DNA from 3 places in the Candidatus Pantoea soli genome. Region 3 is predicted to be linked to each of the others. Evidence: predicted binding sites of a transcription regulator. Region 3 holds the regulator's gene; each other region holds the start of a gene.

Region 1 (5,366 bases), 670 kb from region 3:
AGCCTCCGCTGATGGCGCTGGCGGCTGGCGTGCGGTTTCTGTTCGCCTGTCCGCTGGTGGGGATGGTCGCGCTGACGGGCGCGCTGGTGACGCTGATCAGCGCGGTGCGCGTGCTGTTTCCGGCGCTGGCGCCGCGCTGGTCAGTCAGTGCGGAACAACTCGGCCTGCTGTATGCCGCTGTGCCGCTGGGTGCGGCAGTCGGTGCGCTGACCAGCGGTAAACTGAAACAGGTTGCGCGTCCCGGTCAGCTGCTGCTGGGCAGCGCTATCGCCGCCTTTCTTGCCATGGGCCTGTTCAGCCTGATGCCCGATTTGCGTCTGGCGCTGGCCTGCCTGGTCGCGTTTGGCTACTGCAGCGCCATCAACAGCCTGGTGCAATACGCGATGATTCAGCAGCTGACGCCCGATCACCTGCTGGGCAGGATCAACGGCCTGTGGACGGCACAAAATGTCACCGGTGACGCCATCGGTGCAGCGCTGCTGGGCGCGCTGGGCAGCTGGCTGGCGCCGCCACAGGCGGCCGCCATCGCGGGCTTTACCGCCGCGCTGACAGGCGGCCTGCTGTGGCTGACGATGCGGCAGCTGCGTCGTTATCGGACAGCCCTGCCGTCCTCATAACGGTTTAACGAACAGTTTTTCCAGCCGCGTCAGGAGATTGCTGGCGCTGTAGTAATCCAGGCGGAAAGTATCGGTGCCCAGCGCCCACACCTGCCTGCCGGTAACCGCTGCATGCTGCGCAAAAAACGGGTTGTTCAGCACCGAACGGGCGGTGTTGTCATCGCCTGCGAACAGCAGGAAAGTGTGGCCGGTCAGATCGCTGGCGAGGTTTTCGCCTGACAGCTGAATAATGTCTTTGCGCTGGCCCATGCTGTGTCCCTGCTGCGCATCAGCGGGCGGCAGCGCGAGGGTAAATCCCAGCTGTTCCAGCAGCCGGCCCTGCGCGGATTCACCGGTCCAGACATTAACCGCGCGGCCCTCGCCATTCCAGACCAGCGCCGAGACCGGCTGCGGCGGCAGCGTTATCGCCTGCTTCAGTGCCGCTTCACGCGCGTTAAACTCACTGATGCGCCGGGCAGCCTGCGCTTCGTGACCGGTGACGCGTCCCAGCAGCGTCACCACCTCCTGCCAGCTTTTATCGTCGTAGTTCACCACCAGCGTCGGTGCAATCGCCGACAGCTGGCTGGCCAGCTTCAGCGCCGAATCGTTGCCGGTGGCGCTGACCAGAATCAGGTCCGGCGCCTCTGCCGCGATCGCTTCCGCACCTGGCTCGCCAATGTACAGACGCTTCACGTGACGCTGCCGGGCAATATCGCCCCACTGGCGAAAGAATCCCTGCGCATCAGCCAGCCGGCTGTTCGGTGCGGTGGCACCAGAGGCAATAACCGGTGCGTCAATCGCCAGCAGAGAGCCGGTCAGCGTGACGCTGGTAGAGACGATCCGCTGCGGCGGCTGGCTGAGCGTCACGTCACCGCCCGCCCCGGCAACCGTGCGCGGCCACGCGCTGCTGGCCTGCGCCGTGCCGCTGATCAGCAGGCATAACAGCAGCACCCTGCCCCACAATCCGCCTTTTTTCATCGTCTTCTCTCCTCTGCTCACGGTTAACCGGTCAGATCCTGGCGTCCGGCAGACGCCGTTACGCAACCAAAATCCCGCGAATGAATTGACTCTTTCCGCTAATCGACGTAGGTTACAGGACAATAATAAAAATGATAATCATTCTTACTATACTTATCATTTGTAGAGAGAGGATTATGGTGGAAACCCCGACCTTTGAAAATGCCTGCTTGCAGGATTTTTCTGCGCTATGCCGCGGCTTTTTGTTTACCTCGCCGTGGCGCAGCCTGGCCACGCAGGGATGCTATACCACCATCGATACGCCGGTGCAGGATGCCGCGCAGCCGCAGGGCGCGTTTCAGCAACAGCTGCGCCGCCACTTTGCTGATGCCAGCAAACAGGGTATCGCCCACCCGATTGTGGCCGGTGCAATTCCGTTTGACGTCAGCCAGCCGGCAGCGCTGTTTATCCCGGAATCCCATCACCTCTTCCATCGCACCGATTTGCAACGCACGCTGGCCTCACCTGCTGAGCCGCTGCCGCAGGTGCGCCGCCGGGCAGCCGTGCCGGATCACGCCGGCTTTACGCGCATGGTCGCCGATGCCGTCAGCGCTATCCGGCAGGGCGATCCGCAAAAAGTGGTGCTGTCGCGCCTGCTGGATATCGTGACTGAACAGCCGGTGGATAGCGCAGCGCTGATGCAGCGCGTGATCGCACAAAATCCGGACAGCTACCATTTCCACCTGCCGCTGCCGGAAGGCGGCGCGCTGGTGGGTGCCAGCCCGGAGTTGCTGGTGCGTAAGCAGGGACGTGATTTCCATACCTGCCCGCTGGCCGGATCGGCGCGTCGTCATCCACAGGATGTGCAGCAGGATCGGGCCGCGGGTGAAGCGCTGATGCAGTCCGCCAAAGACCGGCATGAACATCAGCTGGTCACCGATGCGATGCGCGCTACGCTGCAGCCCCGCAGCCGTCTGCTGTCGGTGCCCGCCGTGCCGTCGCTGCTCACCACCGCCACGCTGTGGCATCTGGCAACGCAGATTCAGGGAGACGTGCTGGATGCGCGGGAAAATGCCCTGTCGCTGGCCTGCCTGCTGCATCCGACCCCGGCGCTGAGCGGCTTCCCGCACGCCCGCGCCTGCCAGCTGATTCAGCAGCTGGAACCTTTCGATCGCCGGCTGTTTGGCGGCATCGTCGGCTGGTGCGACAGCGAAGGCAATGGTGAATGGGTCGTGACGATCCGCTGCGGCACCGTACAGGGCAACCGGGTACGGCTGTTTGCCGGCGCGGGTATCGTTGCCGATTCCCACCCCGAATCAGAATGGCGCGAAACCGGCGTAAAGCTGGACACCATGTTGCGCGCTTTTGGACTGCAATAAAGGAACAGGCATGAGCATTCCCTATACCCGCTGGCCGGACGCGCTGGCCACACGCTACCGGGCAAAAGGCTACTGGACTGATGTCCCGATGACCGTGATTATTGACCGGCAGCGTAATAATGACGCTATTGCCGTCATTGAAGGCGATCTGCAGCTAAGCTACCGCCAGCTGGCGCAGCGCAGCGACAACCTGGCTGCGGCCCTGCAACGCCGCGGCCTGCGCAACGGCGATACCGCGCTGGTGCAGCTGGGCAACGTGGCCGATTTTTATATCACGCTGTTTGCGCTGTTTAAGCTGGGCGTGGTGCCGGTCAACGCCCTTTTCAGCCATCAGCGCAGCGAATTACAGGCGTATGCGCAGCAGATTGCACCGGCGCTGCTGATTGCCGATCGCCGCCATGGGCTGTTTGCCAGCGATACGTTTATCGATGAACTGCGCACCGCGCAGCCCGCGCTGCGACAGGTTGTGTTGCGCCATGGCAAGGCACCGGACACGACGCTGGAGGCGCTGCAGGCGGAAGACGCCGGCGCGTTTCAGGCGACGCCCACGGCGGCCGATGAAGTGGCTTTTTTCCAGCTCTCCGGCGGCAGTACCGGCACGCCAAAACTGATCCCCCGCACGCACAATGATTACTACTACAGCGTGCGCGCCAGTGACGACATCTGCCACATCAGCGCCGCGACACGTTATCTGATCGCCCTGCCCGCACCGCACAACTTCGCCATGAGCTCACCCGGTGCGCTTGGCGTGTTTCATGCCGGCGGTCAGGTGATTCTGGCAGATGACCCCAGCGCCACGCGGTGTTTTCCGCTCATTGAAAAGCACCAGGTAACGGATACCGGCCTGGTGCCGCCGGCGGTCAGTCTCTGGCTGCAGGCGCTTGACGCAGAAGGCAATCATCAGCAACTGGCCTCGCTGCAGCGTATGCAGGTTGGTGGTGCAAAGCTGGGCGAAACCCTTGCCGCACGCCTTCAGCAGACCCTCGGCTGCCGCTTGCAGCAGGTCTTCGGCATGGCAGAAGGCCTGGTGAACTACACCCGTTTTGATGATGACGCGCGCACCATTCTTACCACACAGGGTCGGCCAATCTCTGACGATGATGAGGTGTGGGTCGCTGACGCCCAGGGTAATCCGCTGCCCGCCGGCGCGGTCGGCCGTCTGATGACGCGCGGCCCTTATACCTTTCGCGGTTACTACAACAGCCCGGCGCATAACGCCGCCAGTTTTGATGCTGCCGGCTTTTACTGCTCCGGCGATCTGGTGTCGATTGACGCGCGTGGCTATATCACCGTGCAGGGCCGCGAGAAAGATCAGATCAACCGCGGCGGGGAGAAGATCGCCGCGGAAGAGATCGAAAACCTGCTGCTGCGCCACCCGGATGTGATTCATGCCGCGCTGGTGTCGATGGATGATCCCTTACTGGGCGAGAAAAGCTGCGCCTTTATTGTTGCCCGCCAGCCGGTGAAGCCTGCGCTGCTGCGCCGTCACCTGCGTGAGCTGGGCATTGCTGAATTTAAATTACCTGATCGTATTACCTGCGCCGACGCACTGCCGCTCACCCCGGTGGGTAAGGTGGATAAAAAACGTTTGCGCCAGCAGCTTGCCGGTTCCCCCGCGCAGGCCTGATTTACCGGAGATAAGAATGGCTATTCCCAGACTGAATGCTTATACGCTGCCTGCTGCCAGCGACCTGCCCGTCAGCAAAGTGCAATGGCGCGTAGTACCGCAGCGTGCCGCGCTGCTGATTCATGATATGCAAACCTACTTCCTGAATTTCTGGGGCGAAAACAGCCCGCTGATCAATCAGGTAGTGGAGAACATCGCGCGCCTGCGCGCGTACTGCAAAACGCAGGGCATACCGGTGTTCTATACCGCCCAGCCTGCTCAGCAGAGCGAGGCCGATCGGGCACTGCTGAATGACATGTGGGGTCCGGGACTGAATAAACACCCGGAACAGCAAAAGATTATCGCGGCGCTGGCACCGGATGAGGCCGATCAGGTACTGACCAAATGGCGCTACAGTGCCTTTGTGCGTTCGCCGCTGGAGGCCATCCTGCAGGAGATGGGCCGCGATCAGCTGATCATTACCGGGGTCTATGCGCATATTGGTTGCCTGACCACCGCCACGGATGCCTTTATGCGTGACATTCAGCCGTTTATGGTGGCCGATGCGCTGGCTGATTTTACCCGTGAAGAGCACATGATGGCCCTGACCTATACCGCCGGTCGCAGCGGCAAAGTGGTGATGACCGATGACATCATGCCGCTGCCGCTCAGCAAAGACGCGCTGCGGGCGCTGATTTTGCCGCTGCTGGAAGATGACGACGTGCCGGAAGATGATGAGAACCTGATCGACTACGGCCTTGATTCTGTGCGCGTCATGGCGCTGGCGGCGCGCTGGCGTCAGGTACACGGCGATATTGATTTTGTCAG
Region 2 (5,366 bases), 340 kb from region 3:
GCCGTTAGAGTAACGGCCGCAGCCGTAGCTATGCCTGGAGAAAAGAAAGCATGTCTGGGAACGATCGCGAACCTATCGGGCGTAAAGGGAAAGCGCCAAAGCCGTCGCGCAGCAGTGCGCGCCGGGGTCGCCGCAGGGAGCCTGATGATATCGATCAGGACGATTTTGATGAAGAGTATGAGGAGAGTGCGCCAGTGCCACCTAAAGGTAAAGGAAAACGTCCGCCGCGTGGCAAGCGCCGCTGGTTAGGCTGGTTGATTAAACTCTTCCTGGTGTTTGTGGTGGTGATGATCGCCTGGGGCATCTGGCTGGATTCGGAAATCCGCAGCCGTATTGATGGCAAAGTGTGGCAACTGCCTGCTGCTGTCTATGGCCGCATGGTCAGCCTTGAACCCGGCATGGCCTACGACAAAAAAGAGATGATTGCGCTGCTGGAAGGCACGCAGTATCGCGAAGTGTCGCGCATTACCCGTCCGGGCGAGTTCAGCGTGAAGGGCAACACCATCGATCTGCTGCGCCGTCCGTTTGACTTCCCGGACAGTAAAGAGGGCCAGATCAATGCGCGCCTGACCTTCAGCAATGATGAACTGACCGGCATTAAGAACCTGGATACCGGGCGTGATTTTGGCTTCTTCCGCCTCGATCCGCGTCTGATTACCATGCTGCAGTCGCCGAATGGCGAGCAGCGCCTGTTCGTGCCGCGCGCCGGCTTCCCGGACCTGCTGGTTGATACGCTGATTGCCACTGAAGATCGCCACTTTTATGAGCATGACGGCATCAGCCCGTACTCCATTGGGCGTGCGTTTCTCGCCAACCTGACCGCCGGTAAAGCGGTGCAGGGCGGCAGTACGCTGACCCAGCAGCTGGTGAAAAACCTGTTCCTGACCAATGAGCGTTCACTGTGGCGTAAAGCGCGTGAAGCTTATATGGCGGTGATCATGGATGCGCGCTACAGCAAAGATCGCATCCTGGAGCTGTATCTGAACGAGGTTTATCTCGGTCAGGCGGGCAACGATCAGATCCGCGGTTTTCCGCTGGCCAGCCTTTACTACTTTGGCCGTCCGGTGGATGAGCTCAGCCTTGATCAGCAGGCGATGCTGGTGGGCATGGTGAAAGGTGCGTCGCTGTACAACCCGTGGCGCAACCCGAAACTGGCGCTGGAACGCCGTAATCTGGTGCTGCGCCTGCTGCAGCAGCAGAAGGTGATCGATCAGGAGCTGTACGACATGCTGTCGGCGCGTCCGCTGGGCGTGCAGCCGAAAGGCGGGGTCATTACGCCACAGCCAGCCTTTATGCAGATGGTACGCAATGAACTGCAGGCGAAGCTGGGCGATAAAGTCAAAGATCTGTCGGGCGTGAAGATCTTTACCACCCTGGACCCGATCTCCCAGGATGCGGCTGAAAAAGCGGTGGAAGATGGCATTCCGACGCTGAAAAAACAGCGCGGTCTGAAAGATCTGGAAACCGCCATGGTGGTGGTAGACCGCTTCAGCGGCGAAGTGCGTGCGATGGTGGGCGGTGCGGATCCACAGTTTGCCGGCTATAACCGTGCGCTGCAGGCGCGTCGTTCCATTGGCTCGCTGGCGAAACCGGCGACCTATCTGACCGCGCTCAGCCAGCCCAACAGCTACCGGCTGAACAGCTGGATCGCCGATGAACCGATCGCCCTGAAACAGCCAAACGGCACGATCTGGAAACCCATGAACGATGACCGTCGCTTCAGCGGGAAAGTGATGCTGGTGGATGCGCTGACCAACTCCATGAACGTGCCAACGGTGAATCTGGGCATGACGCTGGGGCTGGACGCGGTGGTCGACACCTGGACCAAACTGGGCGTGCCGAAAGAGCAGCTGCATCCGGTGCCCGCGATGCTGCTGGGGGCGCTCAACCTGACGCCGGTAGAAGTGGCGCAGGCGTTCCAGTCGATCGCCAGCGGCGGTAACCGCGCGGCGCTCTCGGCCGTGCGTTCGGTGATTGCCGAAGATGGCACGGTGCTGTATCAGAGCTTCCCGCAGGCACAGCGCGTGGAACCGGCGCAGGCTGCCTATCTGACGCTGTACACGATGCAGCAGGTTGCTGATCACGGTACGGCGCGTGCGCTGGGCGCGCGCTATCCGAAGGCACATCTGGCCGGTAAGACCGGTACCACCAATGACCTGATCGACAGCTGGTTTGCCGGTATTGACGGTAAAGAAGTGGCGATCACCTGGGTGGGCCGCGACAACAACCAGAGCTCGAAGCTGTACGGTGCCAGCGGTGCGATGCAGATCTACCGCCGTTATCTGGATAACCAGGCACCGATGCCGCTGGTGCTGACGCCGCCGGAAGATATTACGCAGATGAATATTGATTCTGCCGGTAACTTTGTCTGCGGAACCGGCAGCAGCACCTGGCGCTCGCTGCCGGTGTGGTCGCTGGATCCCGCTGCGCTGTGTCAGCAGCAACAGCAGCAGATTCAGCAGCAGCAACAGCAGCAGCAGCAGCAGCCCGCGCAGGGTGAGCAAAAAGATGCCGACGGCGTGGCAGGCTGGATCAAAGATATGTTTGGCAGCAAATAGTCGCTGAACAAACCACAGGGCGCTCCGGCGCCCTTTTTTTGTGTCCGCGATTTCTTAACCTCGATCAAAACCCGGTGAAACAGGCGGCGCAGCGCGGCGCGGGCGGCCATTTCATCTTGCGGATCCGGCCGGGTTTCGCCTAAAATCCGTGCGTCTAATAATCATTCTCGTTTTCATTCGCCTGCATTATTCTGCTAAAAGAGATACGACTATGAATGCGCGAAATACGTTTTTCTGTTTCCGGCGCGCGGCCCGTTCGCGGCATCCGCTTGCGCTATTGATTGCTTCAACACTGGGTACGCTAAGCGCACAGGCGCTGGCAGAAGAGACGGTTGTTGTCACGGCTGACGGTGGCAACAGCGTGGCGCAGGAGAGTGCGTGGGGACCGGCGCCCACCATTGCCGCCAAACGCAGCGCCACCGGCAGCAAAACCGATACGCCGATTGAAAAGACGCCGCAGTCGGTTTCGGTCGTGACGCAGGAAGAGATGGCCATGCACGCTGTCACCAGCGTCAAAGGCGCGTTTAACTACACGCCGGGCGTGCTGACCGGCAACCGCGGCAGTTCCGATGTAATTGATGCGCTCTCGATTCGCGGCTTCAGCGAAACCAATACCAATCAGTACCTTGATGGCCTGAAACTGCAGGGCGATAACTACTCAGAGTTTGCCATCGACCCTTACTTCCTCGAACGCGCGGAATTGCTGCGCGGCCCGGTCTCCGTGCTTTATGGCAAGAGCAACCCGGGCGGCGTGGTTGCGCTGGTAAGCAAGCGCCCGACGCAGGAGACGCTGCGTGAAGTGCAGTTCCGGATGGGCAGTGACAACCTGTTCGCCACCGGTTTTGATTTTGGCGGCGCGCTGGATGACGACGGCGTTTACAGCTATCGCCTGACCGGCCTGGCGCGCAGCGCCGATGCGCAACAGGAGATGAACAAAGAGAAGCGCTATACCCTTGCGCCCTCGTTCAGCTGGCGTCCCGATGCCAATACCCGCTTTGACCTGCTGACTTACTTCCAGAACGAACCGGAAACCGGCTATTACGGCTGGCTGCCGCGTGAAGGCACCGTGGTGGGCATCACCCGGCCGGACGGCAGCAGCTATAAGCTGCCCACCCATTTTGATGAAGGCGAAGACAGTAATAAGATCTCGCGCAACACCAAAATGGTTGGCTACAACTTTGAGCACAGCTTTAACGATACCTGGACGGTGCGCCAGAATCTGCGCTATGCCGAAATGCAGACTGATTATCGCAGTATTTATGGCTTCGGTTATAACCCTGAGAATCAACTGATTACCCGTAATGCCGCATTCTCAAAAGAAAAACTCAACCAGTTTGCCGTGGATACGCAGGCGCAGGCTAAATTCGCAACCGGTGATTTAGCCCATACGTTACTGCTGGGCGTCGATTTTCAGCGCACCCGTAACGATATTGATGGTCAGTTCGGCACCGCCACCGGCCTGAGTCCATTCAATCCGCAATATGGCAACGACAGCTACACCCCTTATGACGATCCTTATCAGCGTTTGAATCAGCAACGCCAGACTGGTCTGTACGCGCAGGATCAAATGGAGTGGAACCGCTGGGTGCTGACGCTCGGTGGCCGCTACGACTACGCGATGAATTCCGTTACCGACCGGGTAGCGCAGAGCGTTGATCGCCAGAACGATCAGGCCTTTACCTGGCGTGGTGGTGTCAATTATGTGTTCGATAATGGCATTGCACCTTATTTCAGCTATAGCGAAGCGTTTATTCCTAATGCTGGCGCAACATGGGGCGGCGAAGCGTTTGATCCGTCACGCGCTAAACAATATGAAGCGGGCGTAAAATACGTTCCCAAAGATCGTCCGATTGTCATGACGGCGGCGGTCTATCAGCTGACCAAAACGAAGAACCTGACGGCCGATCCCGATGCAAGCCATCAATTTGCCAGCGTGCAAAGCGGTGAAATCCGCTCACGTGGCGTCGAGCTGGAAGCCAAAGCGGCGCTTAACGCCAACATCAACCTGACGGCGGCTTACTCTTATACCGATGCGGAATACACCGAAGACACCTTGCTGAAAGGCCGTACGCCGGTGCAGGTGCCGAAGCATATGGCTTCGCTATGGGGCGATTACACCTTCCACGAAACTGCACTGTCGGGCTTCACCGTGGGTGCCGGGGTACGCTACGTGGGTGAAAGCAAAGGCCTGTACGCCAGCGGCCCAAATGCCAACCAGAACTTTGACGTCGCCGCTTACACCACTGTAGATGCTGCACTGAAGTACGATCTGGGCCGCTTCGGCTTGCCGGGCTCAACCGTCGGCGTCAACATCAACAACCTGTTCGATCGCGAATACGTTGCCAGTTGCTACCGCGACTACGCCTGCTACTGGGGTGCAGAGCGCCAGATCGTCGGTACCGCCACCTTCCGCTTCTGATACTGAACACAGGGCGCTGCGGCGCCCGTTAACCAGGGATTATCATGCAGCATCCGCACCACGCAGAAACCACCTTTTCACTGGAAAACGTCAGCTTCCGTGTGCCCGGCCGCACGCTGCTGCATCCGCTGTCGCTGACTTTCGCCCCGGGCAAAGTCACCGCGCTGATCGGGCATAACGGTTCCGGTAAATCCACGCTGCTGAAGATGCTTGGGCGTCATCAGCACGCCAGCGAAGGGCGCGTGCTGCTCAACGGTGAAGCGGTTGATACCTGGAGCAGTAAAGCTTTTGCACGTCAGGTAGCCTATCTGCCGCAGCAGCTGCCCGCGGCGGAGGGCATGACGGTGCGCGAGCTGGTGGCGATTGGGCGCTATCCGTGGCACGGTGCG
Region 3 (5,366 bases):
TTTTTTTAACCTGTAAAAGCAAAAGCTTGTCGCAGGCGGTTTAGGGTTGGCGTCACGCGGGGCGCTGGAGTATGATGTCGCGCTAAAATTTTGCCGCGGCTGCTTTTTTCGCCGCGGTCAGGCCAATAATGAATTAATCGCGCAGCGCCTTTGCGCCGTTCGCGCCCACGCAGTTTCACAAATCATGGCAAAAGAACAGACAGACCGTACCACGCTCGATCTCTTCGCCGACGAGCGGCGTCCTGGTCGCCCGAAAACCAGTCCGCTGTCACGTGACGAACAGCTGCGCATCAATAAGCGCAACCAGCTGAAACGCGATAAAGTGCGCGGGCTTCGTCGCGTCGAGCTGAAAATGTCCGGCGAAGCGGTGGACGCGCTCAACAGTCTGGCGGAACAGCAGAACATCAGCCGCAGCGAATTGATTGAACAAATGCTGCTGGCCCAGCTCAAACTGTCGTGACGCGCGCAGACCGCACGCAGGAACACACCGCCAGCGCTTTATACGTTCCGCGCTTTTCACCGGTCTGCTATCATTCGCATAACTGTGCAGTTTACTGACTTACTTTCACAATCAGGATTTAAGAGGTTACTTAACCCATGGCAATCGTAGGCATTTTCTTCGGCAGCGATACCGGCAACACTGAAAACATTGCAAAAATGATCCAGAAACAACTGGGTAAAGATGTCGCCGAAGTGCATGACATTGCCAAGAGCACCAAAGAAGATCTCGAGGCATTCGATATTCTGCTGCTGGGTATTCCAACCTGGTATTACGGCGAAGCGCAGTGCGACTGGGATGATTTCTTCCCGACGCTGGAAGAGATCGATTTCAACGGTAAGCTGGTGGCGCTGTTTGGCTGTGGCGATCAGGAAGACTACGCCGAATATTTCTGTGACGCGATGGGCACCATCCGTGACATCATCGAGCCGAACGGTGCGGTGATTGTGGGGCACTGGCCGACTGAAGGCTATCATTTTGAGGCTTCCAAAGGCCTGGCCGATGATAACCACTTCCTGGGTCTGGCGATCGACGAAGATCGTCAGCCTGAGCTGACCAACGCGCGCGTCGATAAATGGGTGAAGCAGATTTTCGACGAGCTGCAGCTGAAAGAGATCATTGAAGCCTGATGATCCCTGCCTCCCGATGTGGGCGCTGGCTCACATTGGGACAATGGAATTTCCTATAAAAATAATAGCTACGGTTTTTTAACTTTTACCCGCAATTCTGTAGAATACCCGCAACGGTCATCCGCTTATTCCTCTGTCATCTGATTGAGGCTGAGTGAAATGAAACGCCGATCGTCACGATCCCACTGACGTCAGTGATACCCTCACCTGAAACCCTGAGGGATTGCCTGCTTCGGTCAGTTTTCATTTCACTGCCTGAGTCCTATAATGAGACGCAAATGAGAATGCGCTGATCACACATTCAAGGCCTTTGCGCCGTAAGTAACCAGCAAAGTAACAGGACACTATCCGCATGACTGACAACAACTCCGCATTGAAGAAGGCTGGCCTGAAAGTCACGCTGCCCAGACTGAAGATTCTGGAAGTGCTTCAGGGACCTGGACCAGAGTCCCATCATGTCAGTGCGGAAGATTTGTACAAGCGCCTGATCGACATGGGCGAAGAGATTGGTCTGGCGACGGTTTATCGCGTACTCAACCAGTTTGACGACGCGGGTATCGTGACCCGTCACAACTTCGAAGGCGGTAAATCCGTTTTTGAACTGACTCAGCAGCACCACCACGATCACCTGATCTGCCTGGACTGCGGCAAAGTGATCGAGTTCAGCGATGAATCCATCGAAACGCGTCAGCGTGAGATCGCTACCCGCCACGGGATTAAGCTCAGCAACCACAGCCTGTACCTTTATGGTCACTGTGCGCTGGGAGACTGCCGCGAAGACGACACGCTCCACGACAAATAAGAAATGTGCTATGCAGTATAAAAAAACCGGTGCTTTCACCGGTTTTTTTATGGCTGTGATCAGGCGATCAGCGTTTCCTGCAGATAGCGCCAGCGGGGAATTGCCGTGCTGCAATCCAGCACGGCCAGCGAGATGCGGCTCTGATTATTGCCATTCATCATCTGCAGTTCACGATACTGAATGGTCACCTCTTCGCGCTGTTCGGAGATGATCGCGTGCTCGCTGGTGGCGATGCGCATCCCTTCGCGCTGACCGTGCAGTTGACGGAACAGCACTTCGGTATCATTCAGATCGAGTTGTTTACCCTGCGGCGTGACCATTTTGAATTCAGGATGAAAATGCGACAGCAGCAGTTCCATGCTGTCATCACTGCCTTGCGCCTGATTAAAAATACGTTCGATAAGCTGATGTAAAACCACCACGCTGTGTTTGGCTTCCTGAGCGAGACTTGTCATTTTTTTTCCTGTAATTACCCGCAGAGCGTCGTCCGAGAGCGCATAGCCTACCTGAAAAAAAACTTTTCACACGGGTAAATGGTTTAAAATTATTAAAGTCAGAAAAGTCGTAACACCGGGCTGGCGGGGCAATTTGGGGTTGTACAGCATAAAGCATTGGCCCAGGAGAATCCGGGATAATAAAAAAGGGCGATTGCTCGCCCTGACATGATCATATCGTGTGACGCAACCGGCCGCTTACTCGCCAGTTTTTGCCCAGGTGTCACGTAAACCCACGGTACGGTTAAATACCAGCGCAGAAGGCTGCGAATAGACGCTGTCGGCACAGAAGTAGCCTTCACGTTCAAACTGGTACGGCGCGGTCGCCGCGGCTTCACGCAGGCCGGGTTCCACAAAGCCCTGTTTGATCTCCAGCGAATTCGGGTTAATGGTGGTGAGGAAGTCCTCTGCCGCCCCCGGATTCGGGACGCTGAACAGCCGATCGTAAAGACGGAACTCTGCCGGCAGCGCATGAATGGCGGACACCCAGTGGATCACGCCTTTCACTTTACGGCCATCAGCCGGATCTTTGCTCAGGGTCTCCACATCGCAGGTGGCATAGATGCAGGTGATGTTACCCGCTTCATCTTTTGCAATGCGTTCAGCGCGAATGACATACGCGTTGCGCAGGCGCACTTCTTTGCCCAGCACCAGGCGTTTGTACTGCTTGTTAGCCTCTTCGCGGAAATCTGCGCGATCGATCCAGAGTTCACGGCTGAAGGGTACGTCGCGCGAGCCCATCTCCGGTTTGTTCGGATGGTTAGGCATTGTGATGATCTTTTCATGCCCTGCCGGCAGGTTTTCAATCACCACTTTCAGCGGATCCAGCACCGCCATGGCACGCGGCGCATTCTCGTTGAGATCGTCACGAATACAGGATTCGAGTGACGCCATCTCCACGATGTTGTCCTGTTTGGTCACGCCGATACGGCGGCAGAATTCACGGATGGAGGCTGCCGTGTAGCCGCGACGACGCAGGCCGGAAACCGTCAGCATGCGCGGATCATCCCAGCCTTCCACGATTTTTTCACTGACCAGCTGCGTCAGCTTGCGCTTCGACATCACGGCATATTCCAGATTCAGGCGCGAGAACTCGTACTGACGCGGATGCACCGGAATGGAAATGTTGTCCAGCACCCAGTCGTACAGGCGACGGTTGTCCTGGAACTCCAGCGTACACAGTGAATGGGTAATGCCTTCAATCGCATCGGAAATGCAGTGCGTGAAGTCATACATCGGATAGATGCACCATTTGTTGCCGGTCTGATGATGCTCGGCAAATTTAATGCGGTACAGCACCGGGTCACGCATAACGATAAAGCTTGACGCCATATCGATCTTCGCGCGCAGACAGGCCTTGCCCTCTTCGAAGCCGCCATCGCGCATCTTCTGGAACAGCGCCAGGTTCTCTTCCACGCTGCGGTCGCGGTAGGGGCTGTTTTTGCCCGGCGCCGTCAGGGTGCCGCGATATTCGCGAATCTGCTCAGGCGAGAGTTCATCAACGTACGCCAGCCCTTTGTTGATCAGCTCCACCGCATAGTTGAACAGTTGGTCGAAGTAGTCTGAGGAGTAACGAATGTTGCCGCTCCACTCAAAGCCCAGCCATTGCACATCCTTCTTGATCGACTCAACAAACTCCATGTCTTCTTTGACCGGGTTGGTGTCGTCGAAACGCAGGTTGCACTCGCCCTGATAATCCTGTGCGATGCCGAAGTTCAGGCAGATTGATTTCGCATGGCCAATATGCAGATAACCATTGGGCTCAGGCGGGAAACGGGTATGCACAGTACTGTGCTTACCGCTCGCCAAATCTTCGTCGATGATCTGACGAATAAAGTTCGTTGGGCGGGCTTCAGCCTCACTCATCTCAAAATCCTCAAAACAATAGCGGGTGATAAATACCACGAAGTAACGGAGTATGATCCACAAAGCGCCGAAGGGAAACAACCGTTTGTTGGCGGTTTAAAACAAAAAAGGCAGGAATCGCTTCCTGCCTTTTCGCTGCGTCAGTCAGCGTTAGTTTTTCACTTCATACAGCGGTGTGACGCCTGCCACGACGGAACCGCCTGCCAGCAGAGTAAGGCCGGCGAAATCGTCGCTGTTGCTAACGACGACCGGGCTGATCATCGAGCGTGCGCTGGCGTTGAGAAACGCCAGATCCATCTCCAGCACCGGTTGTCCGGCCGTCACGGTCGCGCCCTCTTCAATCAGGCGCGTAAAGCCTTTACCTTCCAGCGCCACCGTATCAAGGCCCATGTGCACCACGATCTCGACGCCGTTTTCCGTTTCCAGGCAGAACGCATGGTTGGTGCTGAAGATCTTCACCACCGTGCCCGCAGCCGGCGCAACCACGGTGCTGCCGGTCGGTTTAATGGCTAAACCTTCCCCCACCGCTTTGCTGGCAAAGGCTTCATCCGGCACGTTTTCCAGCGCAACCACCTCACCGGAAACCGGGGCCAGCAACGTTGCCACCACCTGAGTCCCGCTGTTCATCACCGCCTGAGGCTGCGCCGTTGCCGCCGGGACCGGTGCGGCTGCCGCCGATGCCGCCGCTGCGACCGGTCCTTTTGTCAGAACGGCTTTCATCGCTGAAGCAATGCTCTCCGCCTGGGTACCAACAATAATCTGTACGCTCTGCTTGTTCAGACGAATGACGCCCGACGCTCCCAGGCGCTTCGCCACTCCCTCATTCACCTGTGCAGAGTCTTTCACGTTCAGACGCAGACGGGTGATGCAGGCATCAATGGCCGTCAGGTTTTCGGAGCCGCCCACCGCGCCAATGTAGCGACGCGCCAGCGATTCGGTCTGGCTTTCGCCGTTGTCACTGTGATCAACATTAACGTCATAACCGTCCGTTTCATCGCCCGCAGCCAGTTCACGGCCCGGGGTCAGCAGGTTAAATTTACGGATGGTGAAGCGGAATACCACATAGTAGAGCACAA

What was found. The regulator Fur, encoded in region 3, represses iron uptake genes when iron is present. The targets are predictions, from matches to a motif close to ATAATAATGAGAACNACTATCAA.
Region 1: a site for Fur is predicted at 1,700-1,722, ahead of D8B20_RS02075 (isochorismate synthase). Genes of this name have one in related genera too.
Region 2: a site for Fur is predicted at 2,713-2,735, ahead of fhuA (ferrichrome porin FhuA). Genes of this name have one in related genera too.

The regions. Positions count from the first base shown of each region.
Region 1 covers NZ_CP032702.1:456,910-462,275, reverse strand. The annotation lists gene entS (enterobactin transporter EntS) at 1-617, shown strand, start outside; gene fepB (Fe2+-enterobactin ABC transporter substrate-binding protein) at 612-1,574, opposite strand; gene D8B20_RS02075 (isochorismate synthase) at 1,751-2,932, shown strand; gene D8B20_RS02070 ((2,3-dihydroxybenzoyl)adenylate synthase) at 2,943-4,559, shown strand; gene D8B20_RS02065 (isochorismatase family protein) at 4,576-5,366, shown strand, end outside.
Region 2 covers NZ_CP032702.1:785,658-791,023, forward strand. The annotation lists gene mrcB (bifunctional glycosyl transferase/transpeptidase) at 51-2,558, shown strand; gene fhuA (ferrichrome porin FhuA) at 2,770-4,977, shown strand; gene fhuC (Fe3+-hydroxamate ABC transporter ATP-binding protein FhuC) at 5,022-5,366, shown strand, end outside.
Region 3 covers NZ_CP032702.1:1,124,579-1,129,944, reverse strand. The annotation lists gene ybfF (esterase) at 1-16, shown strand, start outside; gene ybfE (LexA regulated protein) at 185-460, shown strand; gene fldA (flavodoxin FldA) at 598-1,128, shown strand; gene fur (ferric iron uptake transcriptional regulator) at 1,481-1,930, shown strand; gene D8B20_RS05205 (hypothetical protein) at 1,990-2,385, opposite strand; gene glnS (glutamine--tRNA ligase) at 2,623-4,290, opposite strand; gene nagE (N-acetylglucosamine-specific PTS transporter subunit IIBC) at 4,441-5,366, opposite strand, start outside.